DNA from 3 places in the Streptomyces thermocarboxydovorans genome. Region 2 is predicted to be linked to each of the others. Evidence: predicted binding sites of a transcription regulator. Region 2 holds the regulator's gene; each other region holds the start of a gene.
The links. The regulator HrcA, encoded in region 2, represses chaperone genes, less so after heat shock. The targets are predictions, from matches to a motif close to TTNGCACTCNGNNNNNCNGAGTGCNAA.

Region 1 (6,975 bases), on a different contig from region 2:
GCCGCCGGCCGGCGCAGCGGCCTTCTCCGGCTTGTCGGCGATGACGGCCTCGGTGGTGAGGAACAGCGCGGCGATGGACGCGGCGTTCTGCAGCGCGGAGCGCGTCACCTTCGCCGGGTCGATGATGCCCTCGGCGATCAGGTCGACGTACTCGCCGGTCGCGGCGTTCAGGCCGTGGCCCGGGGTGAGGTTGCGGACCTTCTCCACCACGACGCCGCCCTCGAGGCCGGCGTTGACGGCGATCTGCTTCAGCGGGGCCTCCAGGGCCACGCGCACGGCGTTGGCACCGGTCGCCTCGTCGCCCTCGAGCTCCAGCTTCTCGAAGACCTGGGAGGCCTGCAGCAGGGCCACGCCACCACCGGCGACGATGCCCTCCTCGACGGCCGCCTTGGCGTTGCGGACGGCGTCCTCGATGCGGTGCTTGCGCTCCTTGAGCTCCACCTCGGTGGCGGCACCGGCCTTGATGACGGCCACACCGCCGGCCAGCTTGGCCAGGCGCTCCTGCAGCTTCTCGCGGTCGTAGTCGGAGTCGCTGTTCTCGATCTCGGCGCGGATCTGGTTGACGCGGCCCTGGACCTGCTCGGCGGAGCCGGCACCGTCGACGATGGTGGTCTCGTCCTTGGTGATGACCACCTTGCGGGCCTTGCCCAGCAGGTCGAGGGTGGCGTTCTCCAGCTTGAGGCCGACCTCCTCGGAGATGACCTCGCCGCCCGTGAGGATGGCGATGTCGCCGAGCATGGCCTTGCGGCGGTCGCCGAAGCCCGGGGCCTTGACGGCGACGGACTTGAAGGTGCCGCGGATCTTGTTGACGACCAGGGTCGACAGGGCCTCGCCCTCGACGTCCTCGGCGATGATCAGCAGCGGCTTGCCCGACTGCATGACCTTCTCCAGGAGCGGGAGCAGGTCCTTGACATTGGAGATCTTGGAGTTGGCGATCAGGATGTAGGGGTCGTCGAGGACGGCCTCCATACGCTCCATGTCGGTGGCGAAGTACGCCGAGATGTAGCCCTTGTCGAAGCGCATGCCCTCGGTGAGCTCCAGCTCCAGACCGAAGGTCTGCGACTCCTCGACGGTGATGACGCCTTCCTTGCCGACCTTGTCCATCGCCTCGGCGATCAGCTCACCGATCTGGGTGTCGGCGGCGGAGATGGACGCGGTGGAGGCGATCTGCTCCTTGGTCTCGACGTCCTTCGCCTGCTCCAGCAGGGCGGCGGAGACGGCCTCGACGGCCTTCTCGATGCCGCGCTTCAGGGCCATCGGGTTGGCACCGGCGGCAACGTTGCGCAGGCCTTCCTTGACCAGGGCCTGGGCGAGCACGGTCGCGGTGGTCGTACCGTCACCGGCGACGTCGTCCGTCTTCTTGGCGACTTCCTTGACCAGCTCGGCGCCGATCTTCTCGTACGGGTCCTCGAGCTCGATCTCCTTGGCGATGGAGACACCGTCGTTGGTGATCGTGGGGGCGCCCCACTTCTTCTCGAGGACGACGTTGCGGCCCTTGGGGCCGAGGGTCACCTTGACGGCGTCCGCGAGCTGGTTCATGCCGCGCTCGAGGCCGCGCCGCGCCTCCTCGTCGAACGCGATGATCTTGGCCATGTGAAGTGGTCCCTCCAGGACTGGGGGTGATTCCTTCGGACCGCGCCCGCGCCCGCGACGGACGGCTCGCACGCCTTGTGGTTCCTTGCCCCACCCGGCCTGCGGGCCTCACCGACCCGGTCCTTCCGCTGTCACTCTCACCTTCAGAGTGCTAACGCCCAATGATTAGCACTCGACCCATGCGAGTGCAAGCGCCCTCCAGGGTTCGGACAGGCTCCCGGCGGCGCTCGCAGGGGTGTCGCGCGCCCCGTATCCCCTGGTCCCGGCATGTCCGGAGGACGTGGTCCCGGCACGGCGAAGGGCCCGCACCCGGCGGGGTGCGAGCCCTTCGTCAGTGAACGATGCCTGCGGCTGGTAAGCGTTCAGGCGGTGACGCGAACCATGTCGGCCTGCGGGCCCTTCTGGCCCTGCGAGATCTCGAACTCGACCCGCTGGCCCTCTTCCAGGGTGCGGTAGCCGTCCATCTGGATCGCGCTGTAGTGGACGAAAACATCCGCACCACCGTCGACCGCGATGAAGCCGTACCCCTTCTCCGCGTTGAACCACTTGACGGTGCCCTGAGCCATGCCTAACTCCCCTATTACTGGCCCTTGCACAGATCCACACTTCGCGGATCCGGGTCAGACCTCACCCCCCAACGGTTGGGGGCGTGCGCCGGAACGCGTCGACCGCGGCTGAATGTATCTGTCCAACTGCCGTCTGCAACAGGTCAATCGGACGAGAAATCTGGACGACACCGGTCCGGAATGTGGCGAGAATTCACCCGAATTCAGGGCAAGTCGGGCCGTACAAATGCCGCAAAAGCCGCGAAAAGCGCCCGCACTTTGGCCATTTCCAGTCGGGCGTACGGCAGGAATTCAGGGTGCTCGATCGCTGGATCGGGAGCGCGTTCCCCAACTCTACCGCGCTCAACCCCATGGAATTGCCCCCTCCGCATCTCTCACGGAGGGGGCAACACGGTGAACGCTCGGTAATCGACGTTACCGAGGGTAATGTCCGGCGGGGATCAGCCGCCGGCGACGGCCGGGATGATGGACACGCCCGCACCGTCCGGGGTGGCGGTCTCAAGGCCCTGCTCGAAGCGGACGTCGTCGTCGTTGACGTAGACGTTGACGAACCGGCGCAGCTTGCCCTGGTCGTCCAGGACCCGGGCGGCGATCCCGGTGTGGTTCTTCTCCAGGTCCTCGATGACCTCGGCGAGGGTGGACCCCTCGGCCGTGACCTCGGCCTTGCCACCCGTGTAGGTGCGCAGGATGGTCGGGATGCGGACGGTGACGCTCATGGTGTGGACCTCCGGTCGACTGACGCCCCAGGGGCGCGGGGAACTGCGTGGCCGGCCCGCACCGGCCCGCAGACGTACGGCAGGCGGCGCTCAGGCGAGGCCGGCCTCGCGGAACGACTCCAGGCTGGGCCGGATCGTCGCGGTGAGCCCGGTACCGGCCACCGCGTCCAGCGTCTTCAGACCGTCACCGGTGTTGAGCACCACGGTGGTCTTCGACGGGTCCAGCACCCCGTTCTCGACGAGCTTGCGGGTGACGCCCACGGTCACCCCGCCGGCGGTCTCCGCGAAGATGCCCTCGGTGCGCGCCAGCACCTTGATCGCGTCGACGATCTGCTCGTCCGTCACGTCCTCCACCGCACCGCCGGTGCGGCGCGCGATGTCCAGGACGTACGGCCCGTCCGCCGGGTTGCCGATCGCCAGCGACTTGGCGATGGTGTCCGGCTTCTGCGGGCGCACCACGTCGTGCCCGGCCTTGAAGGCGGCCGACACCGGCGAGCAGCCCTCGGCCTGGGCACCGAAGATCTTGTAGGGCTTGTCCTCGACGAGGCCCAGCTTGATCAGTTCCTGCAGACCCTTGTCGATCTTGGTGAGCTGGGAGCCGGAGGCGATCGGCACCACGATCTGGTCCGGCAGCTGCCAGCCCAGCTGCTCGCAGATCTCGTAGGCGAGCGTCTTGGAGCCCTCGGCGTAGTACGGCCGCAGGTTGACGTTGACGAAGCCCCAGCCCTCGCCGGCCGGGTCGCCTATCAGCTCGGAGCAGAAGCGGTTCACATCGTCGTAGTTGCCCTCGATGCCGACCAGCTCGCCGCCGTAGACCGCCGCCATGACGACCTTGCCCTGCTCCAGGTCGTGCGGGATGAACACGCAGGAGCGGAAGCCGGCCCGGGCGGCTGCGGCACCCACCGCGCCGGCCAGGTTGCCGGTGGAGGAGCAGGACAGGGTGGTGAAGCCGAAGACGCGGGCCGCCTCCAGGGCCTGGGCGACCACCCGGTCCTTGAAGGAGTGCGTCGGGTTGCCGGAGTCGTCCTTGACGTACAGCCCGCCGGTGATGCCCAGCTCGCCCGCCAGGTTGTCGGCCTTGACCAGCTTGGTCCAGCCGGGGTTGAGGTTGGGCTTGTCCGCCACGTCGGCCGGAACGGGCAGCAGGGGCGCGTAGCGCCAGATGTTCGCGGGGCCCGCCTCGATGCGCTTGCGGAGCTGCTCGGTGTCGTAGGAGGAGAAGTCGTAGGCGACCTCGAGCGGGCCGAAACACTCCTCGCAGGCGAAGACCGGGCCGAGCGGGACGCGGTGGCCGCACTCGCGACAGCTCAGGGCCGCTGCGGGGCCGAGGTCCACAGTCCGGGCGGACGTGGTACCCGTGGAGTCCGTGGAGTCCGTGGAGCTTGCAACAGTCTGCACAGCCATATGAGGCGAGGCCCTTTCTCCTCATCTTCCTCACGACGCATCTCGCCGTGAGACGGATTTGGCACCTTCCCTAGCCGGGAGCCTCGCCACGTCCGTGTGACAAGAACCGACTGGAGGGTTGCCGGGGCTTCATCGGGCCGTGTCCCTCTGCCCCTCTGGATGAGCGGTGTTCAGTTGTCCGCGCGGCGACCCCGGCATGCGATGGTCACGCGCGTTGTTCAAGACTGTAACCGACAGCCAGGACACTTGAGACAGCTGTCCGAACCGCGAGATGGATCACGACCAGTGAGGAGCCGCCGACCGTGCTGGAAGAAGTCGAGCGCTGGCTGATCGACCGCTCCTGGTCCGTGACCGACCGCCCGCTGCACCGGATCCTGGCCGCCAAGCGGGCCACCGGGCAGACGGTGAGCGTGGTGCTGCCCGCGCTGAACGAGGAGGAGACGGTCGGCGACATCGTGTCCGTCATCCGGGACGAGCTGCTGCTGAAGGCACCCCTGGTGGACGAGATCGTGGTGGTGGACTCCGGTTCCACCGACCGCACCTCGGAGGTGGCCGCGGCTGCGGGGGCGCGGGTGGTGCACCGGGACGAGATCCTGCCCCGGCTGCCCGCCGTCCCCGGCAAGGGCGAGGTGCTGTGGCGCTCGCTGCTGGTCACCCGCGGCGACATCGTCTGCTTCGTCGACGCCGACCTGCGCGACTTCTCCGCCGACTTCGTCACCGGCATCGTCGGCCCGCTGCTCACCGAGCCGGACGTGCACTTCGTGAAGGCGATGTACGACCGGCCGCTGGGCGCCGCCGCCGGGCAGGGCGGGCGGGTGACGGAGCTGATGGCCCGGCCGCTGCTCAACATGCACTGGCCGCGGCTGGCCGGCTTCGTGCAGCCGCTGGGCGGCGAGTACGCGGCCCGCCGCTCACTGCTGGAGCGGCTGCCCTTCCCGGTCGGCTACGGCGTGGAGCTGGGCCTGCTCATCGACGCCCTGCACCTGGTGGGCCTCAACGCCCTGGCGCAGGTGGACGTGGGAGTGCGCAGGCACCGCCACCAGGACGGGCAGGCGCTCGGCCGGATGTCCGCCGCGGTCTACCGCACCGCCCAGCTGAGGCTGGCCCGCGGGCATCTGATCCGCCCCGCGCTGACCCAGTTCGAGCGGTCCGGGAACACCTTCGAGCCGCGCACCTACTCGGTGGACACCGAGGAGCGGCCGCCCATGGCGGAGATCGCGGAGTACCAGGAGCGCCGGGTCGCCTGAGAATCAGCGTGACATTCGTATACGGCCGGGCTCTACGTTTGATTGTCCGAGGGCCGGGCTAGGTTGAGCTTTATGGCTTCGACGTTCGGTGCAGCTCAGGTGCTGGTGGCCTCGAATCGGGGGCCGGTTTCCTACGTGAAGGACGACGACGGCTCCATGCGCGCCAAACGGGGCGGCGGCGGGCTGGTCTCCGGGCTGTCGGCGATCGGACCGGACGCGGGTGCGCTGTGGGTGTGCTCGGCGCTGTCCGACGGCGACCGCGAGGCCGTGCGCCGCGGGATCGGCGAGGACGGCGTGCGGATGCTGGACATCCCGGCCGAGGTGCACGCGGACGCCTACAACGGGATCGCCAACTCGGTGCTGTGGTTCGTGCACCACATGCTGTACCAGACGCCGCTTGAGCCGGTGTTCGACGCGGAGTTCCGCCGGCAGTGGGCCTCCTACGAGACCTACAACCGGGCGTTCGCCGAGGCGCTGGCCGAGGAGGCGGCGCAGGGCGCGGCCGTGCTGGTGCAGGACTACCACCTGACGCTGGTGCCGGGCATGCTGCGCGAGCTCCGCCCCGACCTGCGGATCGGGCACTTCTCGCACACCCCGTGGGCGCCGCCGGAGTACTTCCGGATGCTGCCCGACGACGTCGCCCAGCAGGTGCTGCGCGGCATGCTGGGCGCGGAGCGGCTCGGCTTCCTCACCCGCCGCTGGGCGGACGCCTTCACCGCCTGCTGCGAGCACTTCACGGGCGGCCTCGGCGACACCCGGATCGGCGTGCACGGCCTGGGCGCCGACCCCGACTTCCTGCGGGAGCGCGCCCACCGGGAGGACGTCGAGGAGCGCATGGCCGAGCTGCGGCGCGAGATCGGCGAGGGCCGCCGCGCCATCGTGCGGGTGGACCGCACCGAGCTGTCGAAGAACATCGTGCGCGGTCTGCTCGCCTACCGGCAGCTGCTCGCGGACCACCCGGAGTGGCACGAGCGGGTGGTGCACGTCGCCTTCGCCTACCCCTCCCGGCAGGATCTCGCCGTCTACCGCGACTACACCGCCCAGGTGCAGCGGGTCGCCGAGGAGATCAACGAGGAGTTCGGAACGGAGGGCTGGCGCCCGGTCGTGCTGCACGTCAAGGACGACTTCGCCCGCTCGCTGGCCGCCTACCGGCTGGCGGACGTGGGGCTGATCAACCCGATCCGCGACGGGATGAACCTGGTCGCCAAGGAGATCCCGGTCCTCTCCGACCAGGGTGCCGCCCTGGTGCTGTCCCGTGAGGCGGGCGCCCACGAGGAGATGGGCGAGGACGCGATCACGGTCAACCCCTACGACATCTCCGCCACGGCCGAGGCCCTGCACGAGGCGCTGACGCTGTCCCCGGCGGACCGCGCGGAACGCTGCAAGCGTCTCGCCGCGGCCGCCACCGCCCTGCCCCCGGCCAAGTGGTTCCTGGACCAGCTGAACGCG
Region 2 (6,975 bases):
GACGACGGCGACGGACTCGCCACCGCGCTGGCGAGCTGCGCGGGCCTGGACGCCGAGCTGATAGCGGAACGGATCACCCGGCTGGTGCACGAGTTCGGGGCCAGGCCGCCCACGGACGACCTCGCCCTGCTGGTCCTCCAGGCGGAGTGAGACGAGAGGGAATGAGACGAGGGTGAGGCGAGGCGGAGTGCCGGCCCGGCGCGGGACAGACGGGACAGGGGGCGCGGGACAGGGGAGTGCGGGCCCGGTGCGGGACAATGGAGCACATGCCTTCCGCACTCCCCGATGGCGAGCCCGTCCCCGCCGACGGTGCGCTCCCCGCCTCCGCGCTCGCCGGCGCCGCCGACCGCCCCCTCGGCTTCTATCTGCACGTCCCGTACTGCGCGACCCGCTGCGGCTACTGCGACTTCAACACCTACACCGCGACCGAGCTGCGCGGCAGCGGCGGCGTCCTGGCCTCCCGGGACAACTACGCCGACACGCTCGCCGAGGAGATCCGGCTGGCCCGCAAGGTGCTCGGGGACGACCCGCGGCCGGTGTGCACGGTGTTCGTCGGCGGAGGCACCCCCACTCTGCTGGCCGCCGGTGATCTCGTACGGATGCTCGGTGTGATCCGGGACGAGTTCGGGCTGGCCGAGGACGCCGAGGTCACCACGGAGGCCAACCCCGAGTCGGTGGACCCGGCGTATCTCGCCACGCTCCGCGAGGGCGGCTTCAACCGGATCTCCTTCGGCATGCAGAGCGCCCGGCAGCATGTGCTGAAGGTGCTGGACCGCACGCACACGCCGGGGCGGCCCGAGGCGTGCGTCGCCGAGGCCCGGGCGGCCGGCTTCGAGCACGTCAACCTGGACCTGATCTACGGCACGCCGGGGGAGAGCGACGACGACTGGCGGGCCTCGCTGGACGCGGCACTCGGCGCCGGACCCGACCATGTCTCCGCGTACGCCCTGATCGTGGAGGAGGGCACCCGGCTGGCGCGGCGCATCCGGCGGGGCGAGGTGCCGATGACGGACGACGACGTGCACGCGGACCGGTACCTGATCGCCGAGGAGGTGCTCTCGGGGGCCGGGTTCGAGTGGTACGAGGTGTCGAACTGGGCCACGTCGGAAGCGGGCCGGTGCCTGCACAACGAGCTGTACTGGCGGGGCGCCGACTGGTGGGGCGCCGGGCCGGGAGCGCACTCGCACGTGGGGGGCGTGCGGTGGTGGAACGTGAAGCATCCGGGGGCCTACGCGGCGGCGCTGGCCGAGGGCCGGTCGCCGGGAGCGGGGCGCGAGGTGCTCACGGAGGAGGACCGGCGGGTGGAGCGCATCCTGCTGGAGCTGAGGCTCCGGGAGGGCGCGCCGCTGTCCCTGCTGCGCGAGCAGGGCCTCGCGGCGGCCCGCAGGGCCCTGTCCGAGGGGCTGCTGCAGGAGCAGCCGTACCAGGAGGGGCGGGCCGTGCTCACCCTGCGGGGGCGGCTGCTGGCCGACGCGGTGGTGCGGGACCTGGTGGACTGAGCGGGCGGCTCAAGGGGACCGGCCCCGCCGACGCCTACGTCGTCACGAAGTCGATCAGCTCCTCGACCCTGCCCAGCAGCGCCGGCTCCAGGTCCTTGTAGGAGCGCACCCGGGACAGGATGTGCTGCCAGGCCGCCCCGGTGTTCTCCGGCCAGCCCAGTGCACGGCACACGCCCGTCTTCCAGTCCTCGCCCCGCGCGACGCGCGGCCACGCCTCGATGCCCAGGGCCGACGGCTTCACCGCCTCCCAGATGTCGATGTACGGGTGGCCGACCACCAGGGCGTGCTCACTGGTCACCGACTCCGCGATGCGCCACTCCTTCGAGCCCGGCACCAGGTGGTCCACCAGGACGCCCAGCTTGGCGTCCGGGCCGGGGGAGAACTCCGCGACGACCGAGGGGAGGTCGTCCACGCCCTCCAGGTACTCCACGACCACGCCCTCGATGCGCAGGTCGTCGCCCCAGACCTGCTCGACCAGTTCGGCGTCGTGACGGCCCTCGACATAGATGCGCCCGGCGCGGGCCACGCGCGCCCGCGCGCCGGGGACGGCCACCGAGCCGGAGGCGGTGCGGGTGGGGCGCACCGGCGCCGCGGCGGCGGAGGGCTTGACCAGCGTGACCACGCGGCCCTCCAGGAGGAAGCCGCGCGGCTGGAGCGGGAAGACCCGGTGCCTGCCGAAGCGGTCCTCCAGGGTCACGGTGCCGGCCTCGCAGCGGATCACCGCGCCGCAGAAGCCGGTGGCGGGCTCCTCGACCACCAGGCCGGGGTCGGCGGGCACCTCGGGGACCGGCTGCGGCTTCTTCCACGGAGGGGTCAGATCGGCGGAGTACTGGCGCATTCTGATGACGATACGAGGAGCCGGGGCGCCGTGATCATCACGACACGCCGAACCTCGCCGCCAGCGCCTCGCGTTGGGCCCGTACGAAGGCCGCGTCCACCACCGCCCCGTGACCGGGGACGTACGCCGCGTCCTCGCCGCCCAGCTGAAGCAGGCGGTCCAGCGCGGCCGGCCAGTGGGACGGCGCGGCGTCGGGCCCGGCCTGGGGCTCGCCCGACTCCTCCACCAGGTCGCCGCAGAAGACCACTTCGGGCTCGCCGGGCACCAGGACCACCAGATCGTGGGCGGTGTGGCCGGGGCCCACGTTCGCCAGCAGCACCTGCCGGCCGCCGCCCAGGTCCAGGGTCCACTCGCCGCTCACCAGGTGCCGGGGGCGGATCAGCGCGTCCACGGCCTCCTCCGCCGCCCGCGGGTCCAGCCCGTGGCGCACCGCGTCCGCGCGCAGCTCGCCGCGGCCGTGCTCCAGGGCCGCGTCCAGGCCGACCGCGCCGTAGACCTCCGCGCCCGCGAAGGCGGCTGCGCCGAGGACGTGGTCGAAGTGGGGGTGGGTGAGCGCGAGATGCGTCACACGGTGACCGGCGAGCGCCTGTGCCTCGGTGCGCAACCGCACGCCCTCGGCCAGACGCGAGCCCGCGTCGATCAGCAGCACCCCGTCCGCGCCGACCACGAGGCCCGCCGTGCAGTCCCACACCGGCAGCCGGCACCGCCCCACCCCGGCCGCCACCCGCTCCCAGCCCGACTCTTCCCAAGTCACGGTCATATCGGCGACGCTAGCGGGGCGCGCCCGGCCTTGCCCGGGGTATACCTCCCGGCCGTACACTGGGCCGGGGAAGTCTGGCACTCGCGTGCGAAGAGTGCCAGAGACATGACCGGGCGGAAGGCTTCTGGAGGTGCGCCGTGCTCAGTGAACGCAGGCTCCAGGTGTTGCGCGCCATCGTCCAGGACTACGTCGGTACCGAGGAGCCCGTCGGCTCCAAGGCGCTCACCGAGCGACACAATCTCGGCGTCTCCCCGGCCACCGTGCGCAACGACATGGCGGCTCTGGAGGAAGAGGGATACATCGCCCAGCCGCACACCAGCGCGGGGCGCATCCCGACCGACAAGGGCTACCGGCTGTTCGTCGACAAGCTCGCCGGCGTCAAGCCGATGAGCCCGCCCGAGCGGCGGGCCATCCAGAACTTCCTCGAGGGCGCCGTCGACCTCGACGACGTGGTGGCGCGCACCGTCCGGCTGCTGGCCCAGCTCACCCGGCAGGTCGCCATCGTGCAGTACCCGTCGCTGACCCGGTCCACCGTGCGTCACGTGGAGCTGCTGTCGCTCGCGCCGGCCCGGGTGATGCTCGTCCTGATCACGGACACCGGACGGGTGGAGCAGCGCGTGATCGACTGCCCGGCGCCCTTCGGCGAGACGTCGCTGGCGGACCTGCGCGCCCGGCTCAACAGCCGGGTCGCCGGCCGCCGCTTCACCGATGTGCCGAGCCTCGTCGAGGACCTCCCCGAGGCGTTCGAGGTCGAGGACCGCGGCACCGTCTCCACGGTGCTGTCCACCCTGCTGGAGACGCTCGTCGAGGAGAACGAGGAGCGGCTGATGATCGGCGGCACCGCCAATCTCACCCGCTTCGCCCACGACTTCCCCCTCACGATCCGGCCCGTCCTGGAGGCGCTGGAGGAGCAGGTGGTGCTCCTGAAGCTGCTCGGCGAGGCCAAGGATCCGGGCGTGACCGTCCGCATCGGTCATGAGAACGCCCATGAAGGACTCAACTCCACGTCCGTCGTGTCGGTGGGCTACGGTTCGGGCGGCGAGGCGGTTGCCAAGCTCGGCGTGGTCGGACCGACCCGCATGGACTACCCCGGAACGATGGGAGCGGTACGCGCAGTGGCACGGTACGTCGGACAGATCCTGGCGGAGTCGTAGTGGCCACGGACTACTACGCCGTACTCGGCGTGCGCCGCGACGCGTCGCAGGAAGAGATCAAGAAGGCCTTCCGGCGGCTCGCACGCGAGCTGCACCCGGACGTCAACCCCGACCCGAAGACCCAGGAGCGGTTCAAGGAGATCAACGCCGCCTACGAGGTGCTGTCGGACCCGCAGAAGAAGCAGGTCTACGACCTCGGCGGCGACCCGCTCTCGCAGTCCGCCGGCGGCGGCGCGGGCGGCTTCGGCGCCGGTGGCTTCGGGAACTTCTCCGACATCATGGACGCGTTCTTCGGCACGGCGTCGCAGCGCGGGCCGCGCTCGCGCACCCGCCGGGGCCAGGACGCGATGATCCGCATCGACGTCGAGCTGGACGAGGCCGCGTTCGGCACGACCAAGGACATCCAGGTGGACACGGCCGTCGTGTGCACCACGTGCAACGGCGAGGGCGCCGCGCCGGGCACCAGCGCGCAGACCTGCGACATGTGCCGCGGCCGCGGTGAGGTCTCCCAGGTCACCCGGTCCTTCCTCGGCCAGGTCATGACCTCGCGCCCCTGCCCGCAGTGCCAGGGCTTCGGCACGATCGTCCCGACGCCGTGCCCGGAGTGCGCGGGCGACGGCCGGGTCCGCTCGCGTCGCACGCTGACGGTGAAGATCCCCGCCGGTGTGGACAACGGCACCCGCATCCAGCTGGCCGGTGAGGGCGAGGTCGGGCCCGGCGGCGGTCCCGCCGGTGACCTGTACGTGGAGATCCACGAACTGCCGCACCCCACCTTCCAGCGGCGCGGCGACGATCTGCACTGCACGGTCACCATCCCGATGACCGCCGCGGCGCTCGGCACCAAGGTGCCGCTGGAGACGCTGGACGGCATGGAGGAGGTCGACATCCGGCCCGGCACCCAGTCCGGCCAGTCGATCCCGCTGCACGGCCGGGGCGTGACGCATCTGCGCGGCGGCGGCCGGGGCGATCTCATCGTGCACGTCGAGGTGCAGACGCCGACCAAGCTCGACCCGGAGCAGGAGCGGCTGCTGAGGGAGCTGGCCAAGCTGCGCGGCGAGGAGCGCCCGCAGGGTCAGTTCCAGCCGGGCCAGCAGGGGCTGTTCTCCCGGCTGAAGGACGCCTTCAACGGCCGCTGAACGAGCGTTCAGCACGGGCCGGCACCCCGGTGCCGGCCCGTTGCCGTGTCCGCCCGCGGGCGCGTGGGTGCGCCGGCCGAGTCCGGGCAAGCGGCGGTTTATGCCAGAGGAAAGGCTGATTCGGTGATGTTCCGCGGACATGGCACCATGCGGGCATGTCCTCCGCGCTGACCGGTCTTTTCCCGCACCCGATCGTGCAGGCCCCCATGGCGGGCGGCGTCTCCGTGCCGCAGCTCGCCGCCGCGGTCTGCGAGGCGGGCGGGCTCGGTTTCCTCGCCGCCGGGTACAAGACCGCGGACGGCATGTACCAGGAGATCAAGCAGCTGCGCGGACTCACCGGCCGGCCCTTCGGCGTCAACCTTTTCCTGCCCCAGCCGGAGACCGCCGACCCGGCCGCCGTGGACGTCTACGCCCACCAGCTGGCCGGCGAGGCCACCTGGTACGAGACCGAGCTGGGCGACCCGGACAGCGGCCGCGACGACGGCTACGACGCCAAGCTCGCCGTGCTCCTCGACGACCCGGTGCCGGTGGTGTCCTTCCACTTCGGCGTCCCCGCCAGGGAGGTCATCGACTCGCTGCACCGCGTCGGCACCTTCACCTTCGTCACCGCCACCACCGCCGGGGAGGCGTGGGCCGTGGAGCGCTGCGGCGCGGACGCGGTGATCGCGCAGGGCATCGAGGCCGGCGGCCACCAGGGCACTCACCGCGACGTCCCCGAGGCGGACGGCGCCGGCGTCGGACTGCTCTCCCTGGTCGCCCAGGTGCGGGAGGCCGTCAGCATCCCGGTCATCGCGGCCGGCGGCATCATGCGCGGCAGCCAGATAGCCGCCGTGCTCGCCGCCGGCGGCAGTGCCGCCCAGCTCGGCACCGCCTTCCTCGCCACCCACGAGTCCGGCGCCCACGCCCTGCACAAGCAGGCCCTCACCAACCCCCTCTTCGTCCGCACCGAGCTGACCCGCGCCTTCTCCGGCCGCCCGGCCCGCGGACTGGTCAACCGCTTCCTGCGCGAGCACGGCCCCTACGCGCCCGCCGCCTACCCCGACGTCCACCACCTCACCGCGCCGCTGCGCAAGGCCGCCGCCAAGGCGGGGGACGCCCAGGGGATGGCGCTGTGGGCGGGGCAGGGCCACCGCCTGGCGCGGGAGCTGCCCGCCGGGCAGCTGGTGGAGGTGCTGGCCGCCGAACTCGCCTCCGCCCGGACAGCGTTGTCGGCGGGAGGTGCCCTGTGACCGCGCCCGTGTTCGTCGTCGACCGCTTCGAGAATCCCGGCGGCGGCAGCTTCGTCCTGGACGGCCCCGAGGGCCGGCACGCCGTCTCCGTGAAGCGGCTGCGGCCCGGCGAAGCCGTCGTCCTCACCGACGGCGCCGGGCGCTGGGCCGAGGGCGAGGTGGAGGCCGCCGAGGGCAAGGACCGGCTCGTGGTGCGCCTCGGTGAGGTCAGGGAGGAGCCGGCCGAGACACCGACGATCACCGTGGTGCAGGCGCTGCCCAAGGGCGACCGGGGCGAGCTGGCCGTGGAGACCATGACCGAGGTCGGCGTCGACCGGATCGTCCCCTGGGCGGCGGCCCGCTGCATCACCCAGTGGAAG
Region 3 (6,975 bases), on a different contig from region 2:
TGGGACGGCACCATGCGCGACATGGTCCGCCGCTTCCTGAACAAGGTCACGGCCGAGGGATACGCGGTGGCCCGCCTGGAGGACTACCTGTGAGGCCCCGCGCCCGCGGCCCGGCGGTGGCGGCCCTCGCGCTGCTGCTCGCCGCGGGCTGCGGCGGCCCCGTGCAGCACCGGGCGGCGACGGCCGGGGACGGCGCCGGCCAGCCGGCCGGCAACAGCACGGCACCCCCTGCCGGCACGCGCCAGCCCGCCGCCGCGCTCCCGCCGGTCGTCGACCGCGTCCGCACCACCGACAGAGTCGTCTTCCTGACCTACGACGACGGCGCCGAACGCGACCCCCGCCTCATCGGCCTCGTCCGCGAACGGCGCCTGCCGGTCAGCCTCTTCCTCACCGACAGCGTGGTGGGCCCCGGCTACGCCCACTTCGCCCGGCTGCGCGCGGTCGGCGCGAGCCTGCAGAACCACACCCTCGACCACACCGCCCTGCGCGGACTGCCGTACGCCGGCCAGCGCGCGGAGATCTGCGGCCAGCAGCGCAAGCTCACCTCCCGCTTCGGTGTCCGCCCCCGCCTGTTCCGCCCGCCCTACGGCACGTACGACGCGACGACCCTGCGCGCCGCCGCCGACTGCGGCATCACGGCGGTCGTGCTGTGGCGGGTGAGCCTGGACGGGAACGGCGAACTCACCTACGCCGAGGGCCCGAAGGAGCTGAAGCCCGGCGACATCGTCTCCGTCCCCTCGGCCGACCTGCCGTCGCTGTCCCTGGCGGACCGGACGAGGCGTCTGCTGGAGGAGGCCGGCCGGCGCGGCCTGCGGGTGGCCCGGCTGGAGGACTACCTCTTCCCGGAGTGAACCCCTGGGCGCGAACCCGTGGCCGACGCGCCGTCGCCAATTGGCACTCCGCTTGACCGAGTGCTAATCGCAGTCATAGTCTCGGCTCTGGCACTCCCCGGTGGAGAGTGCCAACCACGCGACGGGCAGGTCCGGCACCCGCGACGACGGATCGACCTGGTCGCCACCTCAGACAGTTAACCCCGTGAGATCTCCGAAGGGGGAGGTCGGATCGTGACGACCGCCAGCTCCAAGGTTGCCATCAAGCCGCTCGAGGACCGCATCGTGGTCCAGCCGCTGGACGCCGAGCAGACCACGGCCTCTGGCCTGGTCATTCCGGACACCGCCAAGGAGAAGCCCCAGGAGGGCGTCGTCCTGGCCGTGGGCCCGGGCCGCTACGAGGACGGTAAGCGCATCGAGCTCGACGTCAAGGTCGGTGATGTCGTGCTCTACAGCAAGTACGGCGGCACCGAGGTGAAGTACAACAACGAGGAGTACCTCGTTCTCTCGGCCCGCGACGTCCTCGCGATCGTCGAGAAGTAATCACCTCGACGCACCTTTGCTCGACTGCGCCCCTGGCCCCCGCATCCCATAAGAAGCCGGGCGCCCGGGGCGCAGTGATTTCACCCAGAATTCCGAGAGGGCTCCCGCTGCCATGGCGAAGATCCTGAAGTTCGACGAGGACGCCCGTCGCGCCCTCGAGCGCGGCGTCAACAAGCTTGCCGACACGGTGAAGGTGACGATCGGCCCCAAGGGCCGCAACGTCGTCATCGACAAGAAGTTCGGCGCCCCCACCATCACCAACGACGGTGTCACGATCGCCCGCGAGGTGGAGATCGAGGACCCGTACGAGAACCTCGGCGCGCAGCTGGTGAAGGAGGTGGCGACCAAGACCAACGACATCGCGGGTGACGGTACGACCACCGCCACCGTGCTCGCCCAGGCCCTGATCCGTGAGGGGCTGAAGAACGTCGCCGCCGGCGCTTCCCCGGCAGCGCTGAAGAAGGGCATCGACGCGGCCGTGGCGGCCGTGTCCGAGGACCTGCTGGCCTCCGCCCGCCCGATCGACGAGAAGTCCGACATCGCCGCCGTCGCCGCGCTGTCCGCCCAGGACCAGCAGGTCGGCGAGCTGATCGCCGAGGCGATGGACAAGGTCGGCAAGGACGGTGTCATCACCGTCGAGGAGTCCAACACCTTCGGTCTGGAGCTGGACTTCACCGAGGGCATGGCCTTCGACAAGGGCTACCTGTCGCCGTACTTCGTGACGGACCAGGAGCGCATGGAGGCCGTCCTGGACGACCCGTACATCCTCATCCACCAGGGCAAGATCTCCGCCATCGCCGACCTGCTGCCGCTGCTGGAGAAGGTCATCCAGGCCAACTCCTCCAAGCCGCTGCTGATCATCGCCGAGGACGTCGAGGGCGAGGCGCTGTCCACCCTGGTCGTCAACAAGATCCGCGGCACCTTCAACGCCGTCGCCGTCAAGGCGCCCGGCTTCGGTGACCGCCGCAAGGCGATGCTGCAGGACATGGCCGTCCTCACCGGCGCCACCGTGGTCTCCGAGGAGGTCGGCCTCAAGCTCGACCAGGTCGGCCTGGACGTGCTCGGCTCCGCCCGCCGCGTCACCGTCACCAAGGACGAGACCACGATCGTCGACGGCGCCGGCAAGAAGGAGGACGTCGAGGGCCGCGTCGCCCAGATCAAGGCGGAGATCGAGACCACCGACTCCGACTGGGACCGCGAGAAGCTGCAGGAGCGTCTCGCCAAGCTGGCCGGCGGCGTGTGCGTCATCCGCGTGGGTGCCGCCACCGAGGTCGAGCTGAAGGAGCGCAAGCACCGTCTGGAGGACGCCATCTCCGCGACCCGCGCCGCGGTCGAGGAGGGCATCGTCTCCGGTGGTGGCTCCGCGCTGGTCCACGCCGCCAAGGTCCTGGAGAACAACCTCGGCAAGTCCGGTGACGAGGCCACCGGTGTCGCGGTCGTCCGCAACGCCGTCGTCGAGCCGCTGCGCTGGATCGCCGAGAACGCCGGCCTCGAGGGCTACGTGATCGTCTCCAAGGTGGCCGAGCTCGAGAAGGGCAGCGGCTACAACGCCGCCACCGGCGAGTACGGCGACCTGATCAAGGCCGGCGTCATCGACCCGGTCAAGGTCACCCGCTCCGCCCTGGAGAACGCCGCCTCCATCGCCTCCCTGCTTCTGACGACCGAGACCCTGGTCGTCGAGAAGAAGGAAGAGGAGGAGCCGGCCGCCGCGGGCCACGGCCACGGCCACGCCCACTGAGCCACACGCTCGCAGAAGGCCCGGCACCCAGCATCCCTGTGCTGGGTGCCGGGCCTTCGCCGTGCCCGCGGTGCCGTCCGCCGATCATGGAACCGCCGGACCACGCACCAGCGACCTATCGTTGGGCGGCTCGTCGGGTGGCTGCGCGGGAGAAGAGATCGGCCAGAGGGGGAGGGGCCATGCACCACACGCTCTACTCGGAACGCTCCCGGAATCCATTCGCCCGGACCGTGCAGCTCACCGAGGACGGCCTGCGCAAGGGCGGCCGGACCACCCCTCTCCACGAACTGAACCTCGCCGCCATGGCCGAGGCCTACCTGCGCGGCAGCTGGCTCGGCGGCTGCGGCACCGAACGCCCCCTGGACCACCTGCCGCAGGGTCCCGGCATCGTCCCCGTCACCCGCATCACCGGCACCACCAAACCCTGGAAGGTGCGCCGGGCAGCCGAATTCGCCCGCGCCCTCGGTGAACTCGCCGTCCGCCGCTGCGGCGGCGCCGAGCAGGTGAGCGCCCTGGCCGGCCGGGCCCGCGTGGAAGGCGTACCGCTGTGGATGGCGCGCCGCTACGCCCCCGGCCCCGCCGGACCGGTGGCCGTCGCGGTGGACCGGCGCCTGGTCCGCGTGGACGTCTGGGGCCCGCAGGCCCCCGCCGTCCGCCTCAGGGCACCCCACGGCTTCCTCGGCGACCGGTCCGCACCGGGCGCCGGCCTGGTCATGACCGTCGGTGACGTCACCGCCCGGCTCGTCCTGCAGAAGAAGCTCCGCAAGTCCAAGAGCCGGGTCGGGATCCAGCTGCCCGACCGGCAGTGGACGCTGGGCCGCGAGAACGCCATCAGCTCCTGGCTGGAGCGCGACGGCCACCGCGTCGCCCTGCTCACCCGCCCGCCGCGCCGCCCCACTCCCGCCGCGCCCGGCGACGTACTGCTCCCGCTCGCCACCGTCGATCTCGCCGGCTCCGACCCCCTGGACGCCGTCATGGCCCACGCCGTCGCCGTCTCCTTCGGCCTCGGCGACACCACGGGCCTCGCCAGATTCCGCCGCACCCGCACCCCGCCGCAGAGCCCTTCTGAATGGGACGGTCTGGGCGTGGCCGCTGGTGTGTATGGCCCTCGCCATGGCCGTCGATGTGCGGCGCCTCCAACAGGGCAAACGTGTGGTGCCGGCCGTCCTGCTCTCCTCCGAACGCGCTGATGGTGACAGCGCGGCAGCCCTGCTGCGATACGCGGCCTGGCGCCTGCCGTGGACGCTGCTGATCGTCCTTCGTTACGTCGAGCTGCGGCGGTCACTGCTGTACGCCGCAGCCGTCGCGCCGCACGACCCTGCCGCCAGCGAACTCGGTTCCATCCTCACGGGAATCACTGCGCGCATGGACGCTTCCGACAACCAGGCGGCCTGGCGGTCGGTCAACATCCGTGCCTGGCTGAGGGGAAGGCGCAGGTCTCGCACTTCCCGAGCGTGGTGGCTCCGGCTGATTCCGTGTCTCCTCATGCTGCCGTCGCTGGTGTTCCTGGGCGTCGGCTCGTTCACCTCCACCGCTGGTCTCCAGGAGTACTTCACGACGGGGCAGGGGCCGACGATCCTCATGGGGTTCGCCATCGCCGCCCTCGCCTGGATCGCTTACCAGCTGATCGTCCTGTTACGGGTCTGGCGGCAGGCTTCGTCCCAGCCCGTGGCGGAGTTGCTGGCCACACATCGCTTCCGCTGCGGCACCGCGGCAGGAGCGGCCACGGCAGGAACCTTCCTGCTGTGGCGGGGACTCGGGTCGGCCGGCCCCGACGGCAGAAGTATCGAGACCCTGCATCTGCTCGAGGCGCTGGACACATTCTTCGTATACCTCGGCTTCGCTCTTCTCCTGCTCTCCCTGCTGGCCCTGTTCCCACCCACCGGCTTTGCGCTGGCCGGAGGCGGTGCAGTCGGTGCGATCACAGCCCCAGCCGCCCTATACGCGGGTGCCCTCGGGATCGCAGGGGTTGTGCTGCTCGCAGTCGGCGCGGGGGGTTCGGGGGCGGGCGGAACGGGCGGTGGCCCTCGCAGAAGCGTTCCACAGTGGCTACGTGACCAATGGAATGAGGGGCAAAATTTCAACAAGGCAAATTGGCATCGTTACCCGGCTAATGAGATTGACCTTGCGAATGGTAAACGACTCGACTCGTACTTACCCAAAAAGGAAATAGTCTCGCGCAAGCACACGCAGATAGCCGAGATCGCTCCGGACACTTTCAGAAAGTACTTGAACGAGATCAGGCAGAAATATAGGAGAGGTGTAAGGATTGCCGACACGCCCAAGGCGCGCGCGCAGTTTCCGCAACTGATCGGAACGCGCCTACAGGGCAAGTATGTGCTGGAGGTTCCTGTTCAATCCCGACCTGTGCCTGAATGGGCACTCAGGGAGGCAGCTCGCCGTCGGATAGAGATCAAGGATGTGCAGGGTAATGTCTATCGACTGCAGAAGGGTACGGGCTGAGATCAACCATGATCTGGACCTACTGTGAGGAATGGAACCCGCTCCTGGAGACCCCCATGGAGCCGCTCACGCCTGAACAGGCGAGGGCCCGGCACGCATCCGGTGAGCAGTACACCGCCGTCGCTTCCCCCAAGGAAGGCGCTGCGCCGGAAGTGCGTGTGGAAATGCAGCTGGAGGACGGCTACGTCGTGGTCGTCTTCATGGATGAGTACGGCCGCGACGCGATCGTCTACGAGTTCACCCTGATAGACGGGTCCCTGTTCCTGGAATCGGCCAGCGTGTACGGCTACGGATCCTCCCAGGAGCGCGGCGGATACGCGGACGCGGAAAGTGTCGAAACCTACGAATTCACCACCGAGGGCGTGGTGCAGCGCATGGTCGAGGAGGGCGGGGAGGGGACCACCGAGAGCCGGTACGGCATTGACGTTTCCAAGAACTGGGAACCTGTCCCGGAGTTCGGGGAGTACGCCTCGCTGATCCGGCGCGATCGCTGAGGGCGGCGGAAAGGCACCCCCTTGCGGGAGCGGGACTCGATGAGTTGAGCCCCGCTCGCCCGCCGACGACCGTCTCCTCTACAACTCCGTTGGTTCCAGGGCTCCCAGTCGGGCCATCAGGCCCAGGCGGTCGTACTGCCACCATCCCTCGGCGATCTTGCCGTGGCTGTCGAAGCGGAAGATGGTCGTGCCGGTCATGGAGACCTTCTTGCCGGTGGGCGGGATGCCGAGGAACTCGCCCTTGTGCGTCGCGTCCCAGGACCACCGGGTGCAGACCCGGTCGCCCTCGGCGATCTGGTCCTCGATCCGCATCGTGAAGTCGAAGCCGCCGCGCCAGACGTCCATCTCGCGCCGGAAGTGGTCCAGCCCGATGATGTCCTGCTCATTGGCGGGATCATGGTCGTGGTAGTGCTCGGCGAACAGCCCGGCCATCGGCGACAGATCGCCCTCGCTCTGCAGCACCTCGAAGAACCGTCGCGCCGCGTCCGCGTTGAGCTGCGCGTCCCGCACCACGTCGAGGTCGGTGAATGTCGGCGTCTCCTCGCAGAGCGCCACCATCTCCTGGAAGATCCGGTCCGTCTCCGGCAGCCCGGAATTGCGCATCGCCTCCTCGTACGACGGGAACTCCACGATCTCGACGACATGCGTGGCGTCCGAGTGGTCCTTGCCGACCATCGCGTGCGTCGCCGTCCGCTTGCCCTTGGTCTGCTCGACCCACTTGTCCAGGAGCCGGTCCATCTCCTCCAGCCGACTCGTCTTGCAGTCGATGAGCTGTACGAAGGTCATGGTGCCCACCTTTCCGGCCCCCCTGGTTCCGGATGTGTCAGCACCATCCTCCCACCGGGGCGCCCGGCCCACAGCTCGCGTGAGCCCTGCCAGGCCGGCTACCGCTGCCCCTCTGCCGAGC

Region 1: the regulator HrcA is predicted to act here: its motif matches at 1,759-1,785, upstream of groL (chaperonin GroEL).
Region 3: the regulator HrcA is predicted to act here: its motif matches at 892-918, upstream of groES (co-chaperone GroES).

What each region holds. Positions count from the first base shown of each region.
Region 1 is NZ_BAAAGU010000013.1:104,184-111,158, forward strand. It holds gene groL (chaperonin GroEL) at 1-1,593, opposite strand, end outside; gene ABD198_RS08585 (cold-shock protein) at 1,956-2,159, opposite strand; gene ABD198_RS08590 (MoaD/ThiS family protein) at 2,600-2,875, opposite strand; gene thrC (threonine synthase) at 2,966-4,279, opposite strand; SAM riboswitch class I at 4,298-4,445, opposite strand; gene ABD198_RS08600 (glucosyl-3-phosphoglycerate synthase) at 4,582-5,526, shown strand; gene ABD198_RS08605 (alpha,alpha-trehalose-phosphate synthase (UDP-forming)) at 5,599-6,975, shown strand, end outside.
Region 2 is NZ_BAAAGU010000041.1:52,817-59,791, forward strand. It holds gene ABD198_RS19815 (SpoIIE family protein phosphatase) at 1-150, shown strand, start outside; gene hemW (radical SAM family heme chaperone HemW) at 267-1,499, shown strand; gene ABD198_RS19825 (DUF3097 domain-containing protein) at 1,534-2,337, opposite strand; gene ABD198_RS19830 (MBL fold metallo-hydrolase) at 2,375-3,097, opposite strand; gene hrcA (heat-inducible transcriptional repressor HrcA) at 3,235-4,251, shown strand; gene dnaJ (molecular chaperone DnaJ) at 4,251-5,387, shown strand; gene ABD198_RS19845 (nitronate monooxygenase) at 5,543-6,616, shown strand; gene ABD198_RS19850 (16S rRNA (uracil(1498)-N(3))-methyltransferase) at 6,613-6,975, shown strand, end outside.
Region 3 is NZ_BAAAGU010000003.1:91,084-98,058, forward strand. It holds gene ABD198_RS02220 (polysaccharide deacetylase family protein) at 1-93, shown strand, start outside; gene ABD198_RS02225 (polysaccharide deacetylase family protein) at 90-851, shown strand; gene groES (co-chaperone GroES) at 1,065-1,373, shown strand; gene groL (chaperonin GroEL) at 1,486-3,111, shown strand; gene ABD198_RS02240 (hypothetical protein) at 3,291-4,301, shown strand; gene ABD198_RS02245 (hypothetical protein) at 4,225-5,574, shown strand; gene ABD198_RS02250 (hypothetical protein) at 5,631-6,068, shown strand; gene ABD198_RS02255 (ester cyclase) at 6,147-6,854, opposite strand; gene ABD198_RS02260 (MBL fold metallo-hydrolase) at 6,953-6,975, opposite strand, start outside.